Regions from separate parts of the Nonomuraea sp. NPDC003201 genome, predicted to be linked through region 4. Evidence: riboswitches for the same ligand, from Rfam matches in the RefSeq annotation. Region 4 holds a riboswitch; each other region holds the start of a gene.

Region 1 (4,513 bases), on a different contig from region 4:
CGGATGCCCCATAGCCTAATGCCAGTCTCTCCAGGCTCCTTACCGGATCAAGAGAAAATTTTTGGAATTGGCTTCCTGCCAGGCACGGGATGGGTCAGCGAAGATCTTTTACCACACGCGTTCCGGCCAGTCTGTCATGCGGCCCGCGTTCCAGGGGCTTGTCGATCAGGATGAGCAGCCCCACGCAGAACAGGAGCATTCCGGCCACCAGATTGGCCACGGGAATGCCCATCAGCATGACGGGGCCCGGATAGACCAGAGCCCGTTTGAGCAGCGCCCTGGAGGCCACGTGGGGCGGCGCCAGGCGAATCCCCATGATCGCCTTGCCGAACGTCCTGCCGCGCCGGTAATGGGCCCACCAGTCGTAGCCGGTATAAGCCAGCCCCGCCGCCAGCCACGCGAACACACCGGGCAGCCGGCCCTCGAACGCCTCCAGCATCCCTACAGTCCGGAAGACGCCCCACAGCGCGATGAACAGAATGTAATAGAGCACCCCGAAGACGAACGCCTCAATCGCCCGGGCGGCGAGCCGTTCCCACCATTCCGCGGGCGGCGCGTCCGCCCGCGGCGGCGACCCGGCCATAACCCCCACCTCGCGTCATCAGCGGCTCAGGTTCCCCATTTTGGTACGGCCTGTGCACACAAAACAGGGGCCGACGCGAAGCCGGCCCCTGCTTTTACCTGACGCTTGGACTACTTGATCTTCACCACCACGGTGTTGGAGAACTTGTCCGCGAACGTCTGCTGCAGCGGCTTGTCCCAGAGCTGGGAGGCGCCGTTGACGCCCACGGCCGCGTAGGCGAGCAGCGTGGCGATGAAGCTCAGCGGGAGGGCGCCGAGCACATAGCCGCCCCAGGTGATGCCGGCGCGCTTGAGCGCCACATCGGTCGGCAGGCCGCCAGGCGGTATGCCCTGGCCCACGGGAACGACCTTGATGCCCATGACCATCTTGCCGACGGTCTGCCCCTTCGCCTTCAGCAGGAAGAAGTCGTAGAGGACCCATATGACGGTCACGATGATCGATATCAGGATGCCCACGACAATGCTCGACATGAAGCCGCTGCTGCTGCCGCTGCTCGAGACGTAGCTGGCCACGAGCAGCGCCGTCAGGATGCCGCTGACGACGAGGTTCACGATGAAGAGGATGACTCCGTCGATGAGCCTCGCCACCAGGCGCTGCCACCACTCCGCCAGCGGTGCCGGCGCGCCGGGCGGCTGCACGCCCACGGGCCCGGGCTGGCCGTAGGCCTGGCCGTAGCCGGGCTGGCCGTACTGCTGCGCCTGCCCGTAACCCTGCTGCCCGTACTGCTGCTGGCCGTACTGCTGGTCGCCGTAGCCCTGCTGTGCGTAGCCGGGCTGGGACTGCTGCTGCTGGCCGTAGCCCTGCTGGCCGTACTGCTGCTGGCCGTAGTCGGGCTGCGACTGGGGCTGCTGCCCGTACTGCTGCTGGCCGTAGTCAGGCTGGGACTGCTGCTGCTGCCCGTACTGCTGCTGGCCGTAGTCGGGCTGCGACTGGGGTTGCTGGCCGTACTGCTGGCCGTAGCCCTGCTGACCCGACTGCGGCTGCTGCCCGTAACCCGGCTGGGACTGGGCCTGCTGGCCGTAGCCGGGCTGGGACTGCTGCTGCTGGCCGTACTGCTGGCCGTAGCCCTGCTGACCAGACTGCGGCTGCTGGCCATAGCCCTGCTGGCCGTACTGCTGCTGGCCGTAGTCCGGCTGGGACTGCTGCTGGCCGTAGCCCTGCTGCCCGTAGCCCTGCTGGGACTGGGCCTGCTGGCCGTAGTCAGGCTGGGACTGCTGCTGCTGGCCGTACTGGGGTTGCTGGCCGTACTGCTGCTGTCCGTACTGGGGTTGCTGCTGACCGTACTGCTGTTGCTGTCCGTACTGCTGTTGCTGGCCATAGCCCTGCTGACCGTACGGGGGCTGCTGCCCATAGGCGTCGTCCGCCCGGTAGCCGATCACAGTCGCGTCCGGGTCGGGCTCGCCGGGGTGGCGGCCCTGGTTCTGCTGCCCGTAATAGGGAGGCGCAGAGTTGTCTCCGGATTCGTCCTGTGGATACGGCGGCTGTCCGGTGCTCACCGTGTCACCTCGCTTCGAGTGCGCATGTGGCACGTGTCAGGACACATGCCTGTGCTGCCCAACGTATCGACATAGGTATCAACAATCACCTTTCCATCTGGTCAAGGTCCACGTCACCCGATGTCAGGTGGAGCAGCATGCGGGTGTTTCCCAGCGTGTTCGGCTTGACGTGTTCAAGATCCAAAAACTCGGCAACACCCTCGTCGTACGAGGCCAGCAGTTCGGCGTAGACCTCAGGTGAGACCGGTGTGCCCTGAATCGGGCGGAACCCGAGTCGCGCGAAGAAGTCGACCTCAAAAGTAAGACAGAATACACGTCGCAGACTCAAATCCTTAGCCTGCTGGATCAGCGCGGAGACGATCCGGTGGCCGACGCCCATCCCCCGGCACTCGGGATCCACCGCCACCGTGCGGACCTCGGCGAGGTCCTCCCAGAGCACGTGGAGCGCGCCGCAGCCGACGACCTGTCCGCCTCGCTCGGCCACCCAGAACTCCTGTACGTCCTCGTACAGGGTCACCGTGGCCTTCTCCAGGAGCCGCGGCCCCGCCCCCGCGTAGGTGTCCACCAGGCGTCTGACCATGCGCACATCGGGCGTGCGGGCACGCCGGACCACCACCGCGGTCTCGGGCACTGTCAGCTCGGCCACCTGCTCCATGGTTCTCCAGGGTACAGATCTCATTACGGCTCAGCCCTAACTCCCATGTCTCGGCCCATCTTGTTACATCTCGTGGTCAGATCGGCACGGGACCGCGCGGCCAGCTCGCGCCCGCCGAAAGCGCGGACAAATAGGGCGTAGGGCCTCTTCTGCACGGGTGCCCACGAGATCACCTTGTGACCCTTCGGTTGTGAAACCTCTACAGACTTGGCAGTTCTGGTTGAGCACGAACCCGGAGTGCATTAGTGTCCAGCGACAATGTTTCCCGCGTGTCGCGCGGGAGGCACGCCCAATTCTCGCAAGAGAAGCCGGGGAACCGCCGGTGGCGACCTCCGACGCCACCACGGGGTGAATCCGAGTCTTTCGGTAGGGCTGCTCCGGCCCGAACCCGTCAGCTAACCCGGTAGGCGTCGACGAGAGGAGCTGGTTGGTGAAGCCCACGCTCAGCGGTGGGGGGAAGTCGGCGGGCAAGCACGCCCGCCCTCCGGAACGGGCCCGGCGAGCACGCCGCGTAGGTGTGGTGAGTCTCACAGTCGCCGCGCTGCTGTTCGCCATCCCCGTCGGTTCGGCGTCCGCGGATCCCGAGCCCTCGCTGAAAGAGCTCGCCGACCAGGCCACGAAGCTGCACACCGACATCGAGACGCTGACCGAGCAGTACAACGGCCAGCGGGAGAAGCTCAAGACCGCCAAGAAGGCCGCCGAGGCCGCGGAGAAGACGCTGACGAGCAGCGAGACGGATCTCGCCGCCAAGCGCTCGAAGGCTGTCGCGCTGGCCCAGAACGCCTACATCACCGGCGGCCTGAAGACCCTCGCCTTCGCCACCTCCGACGACCCCGAGGGCTTCCTCAACCGCGCGGCGACCTCGTACGCGCTGCAGACCGAGCAGGGCGAGGAGATCAACCAGCTCACCAAGGCGATGGACACGGCCACCCGCGCCAAGGAGAGCGCCACGGCCCGCATCGACGAGGTCCAGAAGCTCGTCACGGACCTCGAGGCCAAGCGCAGCAAGATCACCAAGCTGGTGACGAAGGTCGAGAGCAGCCTGTTCAGCCGGGCCCTGGGCGAGGCCGGGCGGCCCGGCACGCGGGCCGTGCGCGTCAACCTGCCGATCCCGGGCTCGGGCAAGGCCGCGGAGGCCGCGCGCTGGGCGCTCACGCAGCAGCTCAAGCCGTACGTCTGGGGCGCCGAGGGTCCCGGCTCGTACGACTGCTCCGGGCTCGTCATGGCGGCGTTCCAGCGGGTGGGCATCTCGCTGCCGCACTACACCGGCGACCAGTGGACGGCCGGCCGGCACGTCTCGCGCGAGGAACTCCGGCCGGGCGACCTGGTGTTCTTCTACAGCGACCTGCACCACGTGGGCATCTACATCGGCGGCGGCATGATGGTGCACGCCCCGCAGACAGGTGACGTCGTACGGATCGCGTCGATCGCGAGGCGGCCGTTCGCCGGCGCGGTGCGCATCGCCGACTGAGCCCGCACCCCGGCGGTCCGCCGCGGCTAGATCAGCTGGCGGCGGGCTGCCCAGGCCACGGCCTCGATGGCCGTGGCCACGCCTATGCGGTCGCAGATGCCGCGCAATCTTCGTCGTACCGTGCGCCCGCTGATATCCAGCCGCCGCCCAACCCGATCGACCGTGACTCCCTTGGCCAACTCCGCCAGCAGCGCCAAATCAGCATGGCTGAGCTCAACGCCTTCAGTGAGCACATCCATCGGGAGCCCTCCCCCCAACAGCAGAACTTGGACCTCACAGACGGGCCAAAGCCGCTCCTCGCAGACGGT
Region 2 (4,513 bases), on a different contig from region 4:
CTGCTCATGGAGCGCCTGCGGCCCGGCGGCCTGATCGTGGCGGACAACACGCTGCGCCGGGGCCACGTGGCGGACCCGGCGCACGAGGAGCAGACCACCGTGGACATCCGGCAGTTCAACGACCTGGTGATGGAGGATCCGCGGGTGACGGTCCTCTTGCTGCCGGTCGCGGACGGGATGACCCTGATCAGGAAGAACTAGGCGCGGCGGCCGGGCCCTCGCGGACCCGGCCGTCCCCACTAGACGATCTTGTGGATCCAGTTGTGGGCGTCGGGGCGGGCGCCGTACTGGATGCCCACCAGCTCCTCACGCACCCGCATCGTCACCGGGCCGGGGTTGCCGTCGGCGACGCTCCAGGAGCGGTCGGCGCCCTTCACGGTGCCCACCGGCGTGACCACGGCCGCCGTGCCGCACGCGAACACCTCGGTGAGCTCGCCGGACTCGCATCCGGCCTGCCACTCGTCGATCGAGATGAGGCGCTCCTCGGTCTCCAGGCCCAGGTCGCCGGCCAGCTCCAGGATGGAGTCCCTGGTGATGCCGGGCAGCAGGGTGCCGGTCAGCGCGGGGGTGACGAGCTTGCCGCCGAGGACGAAGAACAGGTTCATCCCGCCCATCTCCTCGACGTACTTGTGCTCGTGGGCGTCCAGCCACACCACCTGGTCGCAGCCGTTCTCCACGGCCTGCCGCTGCGCGACGAACGCGGCCGCGTAGTTGCCGCCGCACTTCGCGAAGCCCGTGCCGCCGGGGGCGGCCCGCGTGTACTCGGTGGACAGCCAGACGGAGACGGGCTTGAGCCCACCCGTGAAGTACGAGGCCGCCGGGGAGGCGATGACCATGTACTTGTACGACTTCGACGGGTAGTTGACGCCGAGCCCCGCCTGGGTGGCGATCATGAAGGGGCGCAGGTAGAGGCTGTGACCCTCGGTCGTGGGCACCCATTCCTTGTCGGTCTGGACGAGGAGTTCGAGCGACTCCACGAAAGCCTCCTCCGGCAGCTCCGGCATGGCCATCCGGAGCGCGGAGCGGTTGAAGCGGGCGGCGTTCGCGTACGGGCGGAACGCGACGATCGAGCCGTTGGCCTGGCGGTAGGCCTTGAGCCCCTCGAACAGCTCCTGCGCGTAGTGGAAGACCGAGGTCGCCGGGTCGAGCGAGAGCGGGCCGTACGGAAGGAGCTTGGCGTCGTGCCAGCCCTGCCCCTCGGTGTAGTCGATCGAGACCATGTGATCCGTGAAGGTCTGCCCGAAGCCGGGGTTCGCCAGTACCTGCTCCCGCTCGGCCGCGGTGCGAGCGTGGTCGGATAGCTGCACGTCGAAGCTGAGCTTCTGAGCGATGGTCATGACGTCGGTCCTTCTCTCTGCGAATCTGCCCAAATCTACAGAAATCTGCGGATCGGTGCTGGTAAGCGGGCGCTGCCCGGAAGGCAGCCCCGGTACTTCCTATTGTCTCGCTATATGGGATGGCAAGCGGCCAATGCGGCGATCAGCCCTTTTGGACGCAAAAAAGCGCCTGGCGGCCCTCGTCGGACCACCAGGCGCGTTGGGGCTAGGCGGTCCTAGCCGGATACTCGCGCGGTGATGTCGTCACCGATCTCGTGGGTGGTGCGACCCGCCCAGCCGGCCAGCCGCTCGAGGATGTCATCGGCGACCGCCTGCTCGACCTTGGCCGCCTCGGTGTGCAGGCCGAGGTGGTCGAGGAGCATGGCGACGGACAGGATGGTCGCGGTGGGGTCGGCCTTGCCCTGACCGGCGATGTCCGGGGCGCTGCCGTGCACCGGCTCGAACATGCTCGGCGCGGACCGCTCGGGGTTGATGTTGCCGCTGGCGGCCAGGCCGATGCCGCCCGCGATGGCGGCGCCCAGGTCGGTGATGATGTCGCCGAACAGGTTGTCGGTGACGACCACGTCGAACCGCTCCGGCTGGCTCACGAAGAACATCGAGGCCGCGTCGATGTGGCAGTAGTCGGTCGTGACGTCGGGATATTCCGCCGCCAGGCGGTTGACCGTGCGCTGCCACAGGTCACCGGCGAAGGTGAGGACGTTGGTCTTGTGGACGAGCGTCAGCTTCTTGCGCGGCCGCGTGACGGCCTTCTCGAACGCGTAGCGCACCACGCGCTCGACACCGTAGGCGGTGTTGAGCGACTCCTGGGTGGCGATCTCGTGCGGGGTGCCGCGCCGCATGGCGCCACCGGTGCCCGCGTAGAGGCCCTCGGTGCCCTCGCGGACGACGATCATGTCGATGTTCTCCGGCGGCGTGTCGGCCAGCGGGGTCTCCACGCCGGGGAACAGCTTGACCGGGCGCAGGTTGACGTAGTGGTCGAACTCGAAGCGGAGCCGCAGCAGCAGATCGCGCTCGAGGATGCCCGGCGGCACGCTGGGGTCGCCCACGGCGCCGAGCAGGATCGCGTCGTAGCCGCGCAGCTCTTCGAGCACGGCGTCGGGCAGCGTCTCGCCGGTACGGTGATAGCGTGCGGCTCCCAGGTCGTAGTGAGTGGGCTCGATCTTCGTGCCCACTGCCTCCAGGACCTTGAGCCCTTCGGCCACGACCTCGGTGCCGATCCCATCGCCGGGGATGACGGCCAGACGGATGTTACGCGACTCCATGGGCGGTACCTTACCGCGTCGTCTCGGCTGACGAACACTTCATCTCATCTTTCGGACGCCCCCTTTGTCCGGTATTGCGGTTCTTTGACCGTTTCGTTAAAGTCACCGACCAGCCTAATCCGCGCGCCGTTGCGTGGAGCCGGGGACCCACATTCCCCCTGGGGCGAGTCGGCATCCCCATGCCGTAGGGCTACTTCCAGGCCCGAGCCCGTCAGCTAACCCGGCCGGCCTTATGGAAGGACAGACCCCTGTCTCGAATCGCCATTGTCCTGGCGGCGGGCGCCGCCGGGCTCATGCTGGCCTCCCCCGCCCATGCCTCGTCCAAGATCGACGACCTCACCACCCTGACCGGCGGCCAGATCAAAAAAATCCAGGAGAAACAGGCTCCGAAGCCCGCCTGGAAGGTCGCCATCAAGTTCGCCATGAGCAAGCGCGGCACCCCGTACGTGTGGGGCGGCGCCAGCCCGAGCGGCTACGACTGCTCCGGGCTCATGCTCAGGGCGTACGAGCACGCCGGAATCGAACTCCCCCGCACCGCCGCCGAACAGTACGGCGCGTTCACCAAGAAGATCGCCTGGCAGGACCTCAAACCCGGCGATCTGGTCTTCTTCCACGGCCTCGGGCATGTCGGGATGATCTCCCGGCCCGGCTACATGGTCCACTCGCCGCACACGGGTGACGTGGTCAAGGAAGAGCGCCTGACCTCCTGGCGCAGGGACTCCTTCGTGGGTGGCGTCCGCCCCGACCGCAAGGGCGTACGGCTCTGGTCCAAGCTCCAGGAGCAGCGCGACGAAACACCCACCACCCTCACGGCCACCCTGTAGGAGGCCGCGGCGTCCGCCTCCCCACGCGACGGTCAGGGGAGGCGGGCGTCGAAGATGAGGTCCCAGGCACGGGTCCTGGCGTGGGCCACCGCGCCCAGCAGGACGCCGCTGTCCCCCAGCGTGCTGGCCACCACCGAGGGCCGCAGCGGGCCGAGCTCGGCGATGCGGGCCTCGATGGCCTCCCCCAGGAGGTCCAGGTTGCGGCCCACGCCGCCGCTGAGCACGATCACCTCCGGATCCAGCACGGCGGCCACCGCCACCAGCAGGCCGCCGATGCGGCGCCCCTCGGCCTCCACCACCGAGCGGGCCACGCCGTCGCCGGAGGCCGCCGCGGCGAAGACCTTCTTGGCCGTCTCCAGGCTCAGGCCGGCGGCGCGGGCCGCGCGGACCACTCCGGGCGCGGCGGCGACCGCCTCCGTGGCGCCGTGGGCCAGGGCGTCGCCCGCCGGCGGCGCCGGGTCCTCGGTCGCGGGCACGTACGAGACCTCCCCCGCCGCTCCCCGGGCGCCCACGTACAGCTCACCGTTGATCACGATGCCCATCCCGACGCCGGTGCCGACGGACACCAGCGCGAAGTTGGACTTGCCGCGCCCCGCCCCGTGCGTGTGCTCGCCGACGGCGGCCAGGTTGATGTCGTTCTCGATGACGAGGTCGACCTCCATCTCGGCGCGCAGGCGCTCGGCCAGGTCGGAGCCGGGCAGGTTGGGGGCGAACTCCAGGCGGCCGAGCTCCGGGTTGTACACGCCGGGCGTGCCGACGACGGCGCAGGCGATGGCGGGCCAGTCGACGACGGCCTCGCGGGCGGCGGCCCGGCACAGCTGTCCGACCAGGACGGCCAGTTCGGCGGAGGTGAGGGCGGTGTTGCGCCCGTCCCTCCGGCCGGCGAATTTCCCGCGCAGGTCGGCGACGGCGACCCTGATCCAGTCACGCCCGATGTCGACGCCGGCGACGTGGGTGGCGGCGGCGTTGACGTCGTACAGGGACGTGACCGGCCCCGGGCGGCCGGAGACCTCGCCGACGAGGTGAACGAGCCCGTCCTCCTCCAGCCCGGCCAGGGCCGCGGACACCGTGGGCTTCGACAGGCCGGTGA
Region 3 (4,513 bases), on a different contig from region 4:
TCTGGCCGACGCACGGGTTCGGCAGCTTCTGCGCGGTCACGCAGTCCGGCGCGTCCGCCTCGACCATCGGCCGGGAGAAGGACGTCAACCCGGTGCTGCGGATGGAGGCCGACGACTTCGTCACTCACATCCTGGACGGGCTGGACGCCTACCCCGCCTATTACGCCCATATGGGCGCGCGCAACGCCGCCGGAGCGGAGCCGATCGACCTGACCCCGGCGCGGCCGGCCGACAGCGCGGAGCTGCTGGCTCGCCTTCGGGCGGGCGAATGGGTGGTGGACCTGCGCTCACGCAAGGCGTTCGCGGACGGGCATCTGGCCGGCACGCTCAGCTTCGGCCTGGACGGGCCGATGGCGACCTGGCTGGGCTGGCTGGCCCCGTGGGGCACGCCCCTCACGCTGCTCGGCGAGTCGGCCGAACAGGTCGCCGCCGCCCAGCGCGAGCTGGCCCGCATCGGCATCGACCGCCCGGCCGCCGCCTCGACCGGCTCCGTCGAACAGTGGGCCGGGCACAACCCGGACCTGATCGCCGACCTGGCCACAGCGACCTTCGCCGACCTTGCCGCCGCCCGCGCGGACGAACCGGCCATCTCCCGTGCGGGGGAACCAGTCAGCGGCCCGACCGTCCTGGACGTGCGGATGGGCAACGAGTGGCGGGCCGGCCACGTGGCCGGCGCCTTGCACATCCCGCTGCCCGAGCTGCCGGGGCGCCTGGCCGAGGTGCCGGAGGGAACGGTGTGGGTGCACTGCGGCACCGGCTACCGGGCCGCGGCGGCCGCGAGCCTGCTGGCCCGCAGCGGTCGCCAGGTGGTCCACATCGACGACGCCTACTCCCACGCCGCCGGCGCCGGCCTGCCCATCACCACCCCCGACGAGGAACCCTCTTGACCACCCTCGGCCCCGGCGACACACCGGGACGCCTGCCGCGATCCGGTGATCCGCCGGGGCCGATCGACGTGCAGACCCCCGGAGAGTTGGAGTCAGCCCGCCTGCCCGGCTCCCGCGTGCCCGACGGCGTCGAGGAGGTCAAACGACGGGGCTGGAGTCACGATTACCCGTGGGACGGCGTTTGGTCACAATGGCAACGCATGAATGGCCTGTCCCACCTGTGCCGAGATCATAAAGGCCCGGAAGCGACGCCCCCGATTTTTTGCCAAGTGCCAGAATCCCTATAGGCACGGCATTTCAGCGCCGCCCAGTCGCCCACACCCGCGAATCAGATTTGCGCTACTTGCACCATCTATGGATATATGTCTATCTTTTGCCTAGTTGCGGTACGGATGTGGCGCCCTTTCACCGCATCGTTGCCGCTTCGTTGACCGGACCGCGCGCTGCCCGAAGAAGCCCTTCGGGGACAGCGTCCGGCCGCCGAATCCGCGCCTCGCGGAACCGGGGACCCACGTTCTTGGGGTGAATCGGACGCCAGCCCAGGCTGCGCCATGTAGGGCACTTCCAGGCCCGAACCCGTCAGCTAACCCGGTAGGCGGTATGGAAGCAAGGAGTCAATGCCTCATGTCCAAGCCCCGGCTTGCCACAATCGCCTACATCCTCAAGAATCACCGCGATCTCCTCACCAAGTACGTCAGCTTCGCTGTCGCCGTCGCGATCCTCGCCGCAACCGCCGCCATCGCCACCTTCGCATTCGCATCGCCCACCGAGCAGAGCCCGGTGCAGGGAACTCGTCATGGAGCCGGACCCCTCATCTACGGCCTGGACATCTCCAATTACGAGCCCCTGTACGACTGGAATGCCAGCCCGGCCAAGTTCGGCATCATCAAAGCCACGGAAGGCACGTCCTTCCGCGACGCCTCATTCGCCAGGCACTGGCGCGAGCTGGGCAAGAAGGGCATCGTGCGCGGGGCGTACCACTTTGGCCATCCCCGCAACAATCCCATCGCGGAGGCCGAGCACTTCCTGTCCGTGGTGAACTCGCAGCCGGCCAAGGCCGGCGACCTGCTGGTCCTTGACCTGGAGACCGCGAACGGCAGATCCGTCGCCGAGGTCAACGCCTGGGCCAAGACGTGGCTGTCGTACGTGAAGGACAAGACGGGGATCACCCCGATGTTCTACAGCGGCTGGAACTTCGCCAACAAGTACGGCAAGGGCCTGTCCGAGTACCCGCTGTGGGTCGCCCACTACAGCAAGGCCAAGGGGGCCATCACCCCGCCCGCCGACTGGAAGTCCTGGGCCATCCACCAGTATTCCGAGGTCCCTGTCGACCAGAACGTCTCCGCGCTGACCGCCGACCAGTTGCGCGGCCTGGGCCGCCCCACTGCCTGAGCCCACACGGCGGGTCCGCACCGCGATCGGGTGGACGCCGCCCCGCGTGCTGCTCTCGGCCCGGAGGAGCACGCGGTGGACGCCGTCCACGGATGACACCGGTGAAGACCGCTTCGGGCAGCGGCTCAGCCGCGAACGTGGACCCCGGCAGTCTTGCCCCATGCAAATCTTGCACAATGCCATGAACACTCCCGCGCCCTCCCGCGTATCCCACAGTGACCGGCGCCACTCACGAAGGCCGCGTCCAAGGGACCGGAAGGGGATGACGGCGTATGCGACTCCTCAACAGCCGTCGCGCTCTCATCAGTTGCGGCATTGCCGCCCTCTGCACTCTGACCGCCTGCGCCGGCTACACGCCGACGCCCGTCTCTGACACCGCCGGCCTGAGCACCGAGCCAACCGCCGGCCCCAGCACCGAGCCGACCGCCGTCGAGACCGAACCGACCGACGCAGCCACCGTCCAACCGGTGGAGGACGAGCCGGAGTCCCGCACGCGGCAGACCAAGTGGGGACCGCTGTCGGAGGCCGACCAGGAGCTCATCAAGAAGGTCCGGCTCGCCAGCCTGTGGGAGATGCCCATGGCCCAGGACGCGATACAGCGCGCCAACAGCGCCCGCGTCCGCCAGGTCAGCAAGGAGATCGCGGCTCAGCACGACATGCTCGACGGGCAGGTTCGCGACGTGGCCGCCAGGCTGAAGGTCAAACTGCCGGTGAAGCCCACGCCTCAGCAGCAGGACTGGATGACGGATATTTCCGGCAGGTCAGGATCCGCCTATGACAAGACGTACGTCAAATGGCTGCGCCTGGCGCACGGACAGATCTTCACCCTGATCGGCACGGTACGCGGCACCACGCAGAACACCCTGGTGCGGCGCTTCTCCGAACAGGCCAACGCCGCGGTGCTCAACCACCAGCGCCTCCTGGAGAGCACCGGCCTGACCACACCCGAGAGCTTCCCCACCCCGTCCATCTGACGACCGAGGAGGGAGCCCGACGGCGGCCGGGCGCCGCGTGAGCGATTCAGACAGCGGACCAGCCCAGCGGGTTCGGCACGTCCAGGGGTGGCTCGCCGCCCGCCTCGTTGAAGGCGTTCATGGCCGAGATGAGCGCCCGGCGCTGCCTGGCCGACATCCGCGCCACGATCGCGCCGATCTCCTCCCTGCGGCGCGCGGTCACCTCGTCCACGATGCGGCGTCCCTCCTCCGTCAGCCGCATCAGGCTCTCGCGCCGGTTGTGCGGATTGACCTCCCGTACGATCAACCCGGCCGCCACCAGCCGATCGGCCATCCGCATCGCCGTGGAGGAGTTGACACCCAGCAGCTCCGCCATCGTGACCAGCTTGGTCTCACCATGGCCGGCCAGCACCACCAGCATCCTGAACTGCGGCAACGTGACCCGGTCCCCGACCGCCCCCAATGACCTCACCGCGACCGCCACCAACAGCCGCGACCCGGTCAGCACCGCCGTGACGACAGCCGAAAGATCCTCTCCCTGCGCCTGGAGGTCATCGTCATCCTTCATAGGCACTGTTGTACATGCGCGGAGCGGATCACGGGCACGAGATCCCCATCGTCCGCAACGCCAGGATCAGGAACCGAGTTCTCCTTGAGTCACCTCACGGCAAGATCCTCATGAGGCGCCCGTTACGACCGCGTGGCGGGGTCGCGTCTATGGTGCGGCGGTCGGCCGGACGAGCGGTTGCAGCAGCAGGTTGACGGCTGCGCGGCCGGCTTCGAGCGCGGCTTTGAGGGGCTTGCCGTCGCGGGTGAGGCGGCCGATGCGCGGGGAGTCAGGCGCGGGGCGCACGGACAGCACCGCCGGATCGGGCGCGGCCTGGCCGTCGGCGGGTGGAGGGGTCGCCGGGGGCACGGGCCGGTCGTACCGGGCGAGCAGCGTGTCGTCGTGCAGCAAGCGGTGGTCGCGCGCGGAGAAACTCCGGTGCAGTGCCTCCGGGTAGCTCCGCAGGACGGTCGCGGCGATCAGGCGCGTCCCGTAGGACGGTCGCGCGGCCGGTGCTCCGGCCACGGCCGAAGGCGCGGGACGGGACCGCAGCACGAGGACGTGGCTGGCGCCCTGCGCCAGGGCGGTGCGGTACGGGATGGACTCGGCGAGTCCCGCGTCGTAGAAGAGCCGCCCGGCCAGCTCGACCGGCGGACCGGCGAGGAACGGCAGTGCGGCACTGGCCCGCAGGGCCAGCCGCAGCTCGACGGGACCGGTCAGATGCGGGCGCAGAT
Region 4 (4,513 bases):
GGCATGCGGGGTCTATTTCCTGGGCCGCTCCAACGCAACACCAGGAACGGAGTGGTTCCCCTTTACCTGAGCGGGCGGGGCTCAGCGGCTCCTGAGGGCGGCCAGGGTCTCCTCGGCCCACTCGATGCCGGTGCGGACCTGGGCCAGCCCGAGCCGGTGCGCGTAGTGGCCGACCACGCCGGCGGGCCGGCAGTCGAGGACCGCCAGCCGTGCCTCGTACCCTGCCTTGATCCGCTCGACCACCGCGATCGCCTCCTCCGTGGACAGCAGCGGCAGCAGGAACGCCTGCAGCGCGGTCTCGTTGCGTACGACGAAGACGGGCTCGTGCTCCACCAGCCACGTGTGCAGCTCCCGCGCCCCCTCGGGGGTGATCGTGTAGATCTTGCGTCCCCTCGCGCCCTCCGACGAGGCCGCCACCAGGCCGTCGGCCGCCATCTTCACCAGCTCGGGATAGATCTGCGTGTGCCCGGCCTGCCACACGTGGTTGAGCGAGTGCTCGAACTTCTTGGCCAGGTCATACCCGCTCGCCGGGCCCACAGCCTCGAGCAGCCCGAGAAGCGCGATCCGAAGGGACATGCGCGCCAGCATATCGAAGACTTGACATGTCAGGGCTTACATATCAGTCTTCACATGTGAATGATGACATGAAGCCTCAAGGGCTCCTCTTGCTCGCGGTGCTCGGCGGGATGTTCCTGGCGATGCTCGACCAGACGATCGTCGGCACCGCGTTACCGCGGATCACGGCCGAGTTGGGCGGCACGACGCTCTACGTCTGGGTGGTGACGGCGTACCTGCTCACCTCGACGGTGACCGTGCCGCTCTACGGCCGGCTCTCCGACCAGCACGGCAGGAAGGCGCTGCTGCTGATCGGGATGGTGGTGTTCGTGGCCGGGTCCGCGCTGTGCGGGGCGGCGCAGGACATGCCGCAGCTCATCGCGTTCCGCGCGCTGCAGGGGCTCGGCGCGGGCGCGCTGCTGCCGCTGTCGATGGCGTTGGTGATGGAGATGTTCCCTCCGGGTACGAACGGCGCCCGCGTGCAGGGCGCGCTCGGCGGCGTGATGGGCCTGACGTACCTGGCCGGGCCGTTCCTGGGCGGGTTGTTCACCGACCACGCGACCTGGCGGTGGGCCTTCTACGTGAACGTGCCGATCGGCCTCGTGCTGATCGCGATCGTCGCGCGCCGCCTGCCGAACCGGCCGGGCGTGGGCGGCGGCGGGCGCCCCGACTACGCGGGCATCGCGGTCTTCACCGTGGCCATCAGCGCGCTGCTGCTGGGCCTGACGGAGAAGGGCCTGGACGGCAACACCTGGACCGACGCCTCCGTGGCCGGGCCGATCGTGCTCGCGGCCGCGTTGCTGGCGGTGTTCGTGCTGGTCGAGAGGCGGGCGGCCAGCCCGATCATGCCCATGCACCTGTTCGGCAACCGCACCTACACGCTCGTGAACGTCACGTCCTTCTTCACGGCCTTCTGCATGTACGCCGGTGTGGTGTTCCTGCCGCGCTACTTCCAGCAGTCCCTCGGCGTCAGCGCCACCGAGTCCGGGCTGAGGATCTACCCGATGACGCTGGCCATGGTCCTGGGCAGCGTCGTCATGGGTGCGCTCATGTCCAGGACCAGGGTCTACAAGCCGTGGCTGGTCGCCTCCCCGTTCCTGCTCGTCGCGGGCACCCTGCTCTGCCTGAACCTGACCGCGCACACCGACGGGCTGCTGCTGGCCGGCTGGATGCTGCTGATCGGGCTGGGCATGGGCCCGATGCTGTCCGGCCTGACCGTGGCCTCCCAGCAGTCCGTCGAGCCGCAGTACATCGGCGTCGCCTCCGCGAACCTGACCTTCTTCCGCCAGATCGGCGGCTCCGTGGCGCTGGCCGTCGGCGGCACCCTCTACACCTCGACGGTCACGGCGGACGCGCCCGTGCACGGCCTGGCCGCCGCGCACGCCTCCGCCGCGGCGGCGGTCATCCCGTCGCTGGGGGTGGCGGGGGCGCTGCTCGCCCTGATCGCGCTGGTGGCGATGCCGGCCAGGCGACTGGAGGTGCCCGCCACGCCGCAGAACAGGGTTGAGGCCAGTTTCGCGTCATAAGCGGCGCCATGCGAAGCTGTGATAGTCCCCAACACCATGGAGGTCCTCATGGCGGAAACACCGGAGCCGGAAGTCAGCGAGACTCCCGAGGACGAGATGAAGCGCAAGTTCCGCGAGGCGCTGGAGCGCAAGCGTAACCAGCACGCGGACTCGGGCGCGGGTGGCAAGGGCGGCGACCCATCGAAGATCCACGGGACGCATGGTCCGGCTGCGAGTAAAAGATCGTTCAGGCGCAAAAGCGGCGGCTGAGGCCGGGAATTTCAAGGGGGTACGGCAATGCCGTGCCCCCTTTCTCTATGCCGGAGGCAGGTAGATCTTTACACCGATTCATGACGAACTGTTTGTGTTTGTCCGGAATACGTGGTTAGAGTGATGCCCACTTACCAGCCGGTGGCGTGGACCTTACCCCAAAGGGACCAGCCGGCTGGCGCCGAATCCCGAGCACTCGGGAGCCGGGGACCCACCTCCCTGGGGTGAATCCGACCACGTGTCGGTAGGGCATCTCCACGTCCGAACCCGTCAGCTAACCCGGTAGGCGAGATGGAGAGGACGAATGCACAACTTGAATGATCACGTAGCACATCCATACAGCGTGATGACGACCGCCCTCTGAGCGGTCCCTTCCTCAGGCTCGTTTCGCGCTCCGCGTAGCTATTCCCCTGTCAGGTGCTTTGCCCTGCTACGCCCTTTTTCAAGTGAGCGCAACCTCCCTGCCCCCTCGCGAAGGACTGTACTTTTCATGTCTGCACGATCTTGCCTGCGTACCCTCGCTTTGCTCACCGCCTCCACCGTCGGCGCGCTCACCATCGCCGGCACCGCGGCCCACGCCGACTCCAACACGGACGAGAAGGTCCTGCTCAAGGGCTCGACCACCGCTTCGTACTTCTGGGACGACTCCTCCGGCCGCGCCGGGGACACCGGTCTGCCCGCCAGTGGCAAGCCCATGCAGAAAGGTCTGGCCGCCAGCCCGAGCTGGCCGCTCATGACCGAGGGATACGTGATTCACGACGGCAAGAAGCTGCCCTTCTTCGTCGGCGACCGCGGCCCGGGCGTGCCCTCCAACAACGGCGTCATGCTCGACCTGGACGGCAAGACGTTCGCGGAGCTGACCGGCGGCTCGTTCAACATGGAGACGCTCGGCGTCGACGGCGTCGGCGGCCAGGGGCACATCAAGGTCGACTACGTCATCACCAAGTGGGGCAACGGTCCCGGCAAGAAGAACTACCCGGTCCCGTTCTCGACCGGCGCCTGGTCCGAGCGTGACAACAACCCGGCTGAGCCCCCGGCGGCCGGTGTGGCCGTGCCGCCGCCGGCGCGCGCGGCCGGAGAGTGGAGCGCCGGCACGGGCGCCGTCGTGGCCAGCGCCGTGGCCGCGGTGGGCGGCGGCGTGGTGCTCGCCAGCGACCGCGTTCGCAATCTTCTCAAGGGCTGAACTTTACTGACCTGGACCAGAATGTCATTCTGGTCCTCGTGACCACCCGCGTAGCCGCGAACGGCATCGAAATCGCCTACGAGAGCTTCGGCTCGCACGAGGGGCGCCCCCTGCTCCTCATCATGGGGCTCGGCGCGCAGCTCATCCACTGGGATGAAGGGCTCTGCGCGCTGCTGGCGGACCAGGGACACCACGTCGTACGGTTCGACAACCGCGACGCCGGTCTCTCCACACACTTCTACGACAAGGGCGTTCCCGCGATGGGGACGCCCTCGCCGTATCTGCTGGACGACCTGGCCGACGACTCGGCGGGACTCATGGACGCGCTGGGCTGGCCGGCCGCCCACGTGGTCGGGGCGTCGATGGGCGGCATGATCGCCCAGGCGCTGGCCATCCGCCACCCGGACCGGGTGCTGACCCTGACCTCGATCATGTCCACTCCCGGCCCGTCGGCGGCCCCGCCCACCGAGGCCGCGCTCGCCACCCTCATGGCCGCGCCCCCCGCCGACCGCGACGCGGTCCAGGCCCAGGCGGTGCGGACCTGGTCGGTCATCGGCTCGCCCGGATACGAGCTGGACCGCGAGCGGATCACCCTGCTGGCCGGACTCGCGTTCGACCGCTGCTTCGACCCCGGCGGGACAGCCCGCCAGCTCGCCGCCATCATGGCCTCGGGCGACCGCACGACGGGGCTCGCCGGGGTGCGGGTGCCCACGCTGGTGCTGCACGGTGAGGCGGACCAGCTCGTCCCGGTCGCGGGCGGCCAGGCCACGGCCGCGGCCGTGCCGGGCGCCCGGCTGGTGACCTACCCGGGCATGGGCCACGACCTGCCGCGCCCGCTCTGGCCGTCCGTCGTGGCCGAGATCAGCAAGCTCACCGCCGCCTAGCCGAAGTGGGCACGGGTCTCCGCGAACGCCTGGTCCGTGCCCTCCAGCGCCCTGGCCACGTCGGCCTCCGTGTGCGCGGCCGACATGAACCAGTTGTGCCACGGGTGCAGGTAGAC

The links. Region 4 has a riboswitch for cyclic di-AMP ahead of ACWDX9_RS30150 (hypothetical protein). Riboswitches for the same ligand answer to the same signal wherever they lie in the genome.
Region 1: another riboswitch for cyclic di-AMP. It lies ahead of ACWDX9_RS00890 (C40 family peptidase); the one in region 4 lies ahead of ACWDX9_RS30150 (hypothetical protein).
Region 2: another riboswitch for cyclic di-AMP. It lies ahead of ACWDX9_RS19735 (C40 family peptidase); the one in region 4 lies ahead of ACWDX9_RS30150 (hypothetical protein).
Region 3: another riboswitch for cyclic di-AMP. It lies ahead of ACWDX9_RS46100 (glycoside hydrolase family 25 protein); the one in region 4 lies ahead of ACWDX9_RS30150 (hypothetical protein).

Annotation. Positions count from the first base shown of each region.
Region 1 is NZ_JBSFTC010000001.1:183,729-188,241, forward strand. It holds gene ACWDX9_RS00875 (RDD family protein) at 95-583, opposite strand; gene ACWDX9_RS00880 (RDD family protein) at 694-2,079, opposite strand; gene ACWDX9_RS00885 (amino-acid N-acetyltransferase) at 2,165-2,734, opposite strand; cyclic di-AMP (ydaO/yuaA leader) riboswitch at 3,011-3,159, shown strand; gene ACWDX9_RS00890 (C40 family peptidase) at 3,255-4,205, shown strand; gene ACWDX9_RS00895 (LuxR C-terminal-related transcriptional regulator) at 4,232-4,444, opposite strand.
Region 2 is NZ_JBSFTC010000048.1:32,452-36,964, reverse strand. It holds gene ACWDX9_RS19750 (O-methyltransferase) at 1-201, shown strand, start outside; gene ACWDX9_RS19745 (branched-chain amino acid aminotransferase) at 240-1,337, opposite strand; gene ACWDX9_RS19740 (3-isopropylmalate dehydrogenase) at 1,553-2,599, opposite strand; cyclic di-AMP (ydaO/yuaA leader) riboswitch at 2,701-2,844, shown strand; gene ACWDX9_RS19735 (C40 family peptidase) at 2,893-3,423, shown strand; gene ACWDX9_RS19730 (ROK family transcriptional regulator) at 3,456-4,513, opposite strand, start outside.
Region 3 is NZ_JBSFTC010000237.1:13,348-17,860, reverse strand. It holds partial or broken gene ACWDX9_RS46105 (rhodanese-like domain-containing protein) at 1-887, shown strand, start outside; cyclic di-AMP (ydaO/yuaA leader) riboswitch at 1,356-1,500, shown strand; gene ACWDX9_RS46100 (glycoside hydrolase family 25 protein) at 1,512-2,279, shown strand; gene ACWDX9_RS46095 (DUF4142 domain-containing protein) at 2,552-3,253, shown strand; gene ACWDX9_RS46090 (MarR family winged helix-turn-helix transcriptional regulator) at 3,300-3,800, opposite strand; gene ACWDX9_RS46085 (patatin-like phospholipase family protein) at 3,948-4,513, opposite strand, start outside.
Region 4 is NZ_JBSFTC010000102.1:4,512-9,024, forward strand. It holds gene ACWDX9_RS30135 (PadR family transcriptional regulator) at 82-576, opposite strand; gene ACWDX9_RS30140 (MDR family MFS transporter) at 633-2,081, shown strand; gene ACWDX9_RS30145 (DUF5302 domain-containing protein) at 2,130-2,330, shown strand; cyclic di-AMP (ydaO/yuaA leader) riboswitch at 2,500-2,634, shown strand; gene ACWDX9_RS30150 (hypothetical protein) at 2,821-3,513, shown strand; gene ACWDX9_RS30155 (alpha/beta fold hydrolase) at 3,552-4,397, shown strand; gene ACWDX9_RS30160 (aminotransferase class III-fold pyridoxal phosphate-dependent enzyme) at 4,394-4,513, opposite strand, start outside.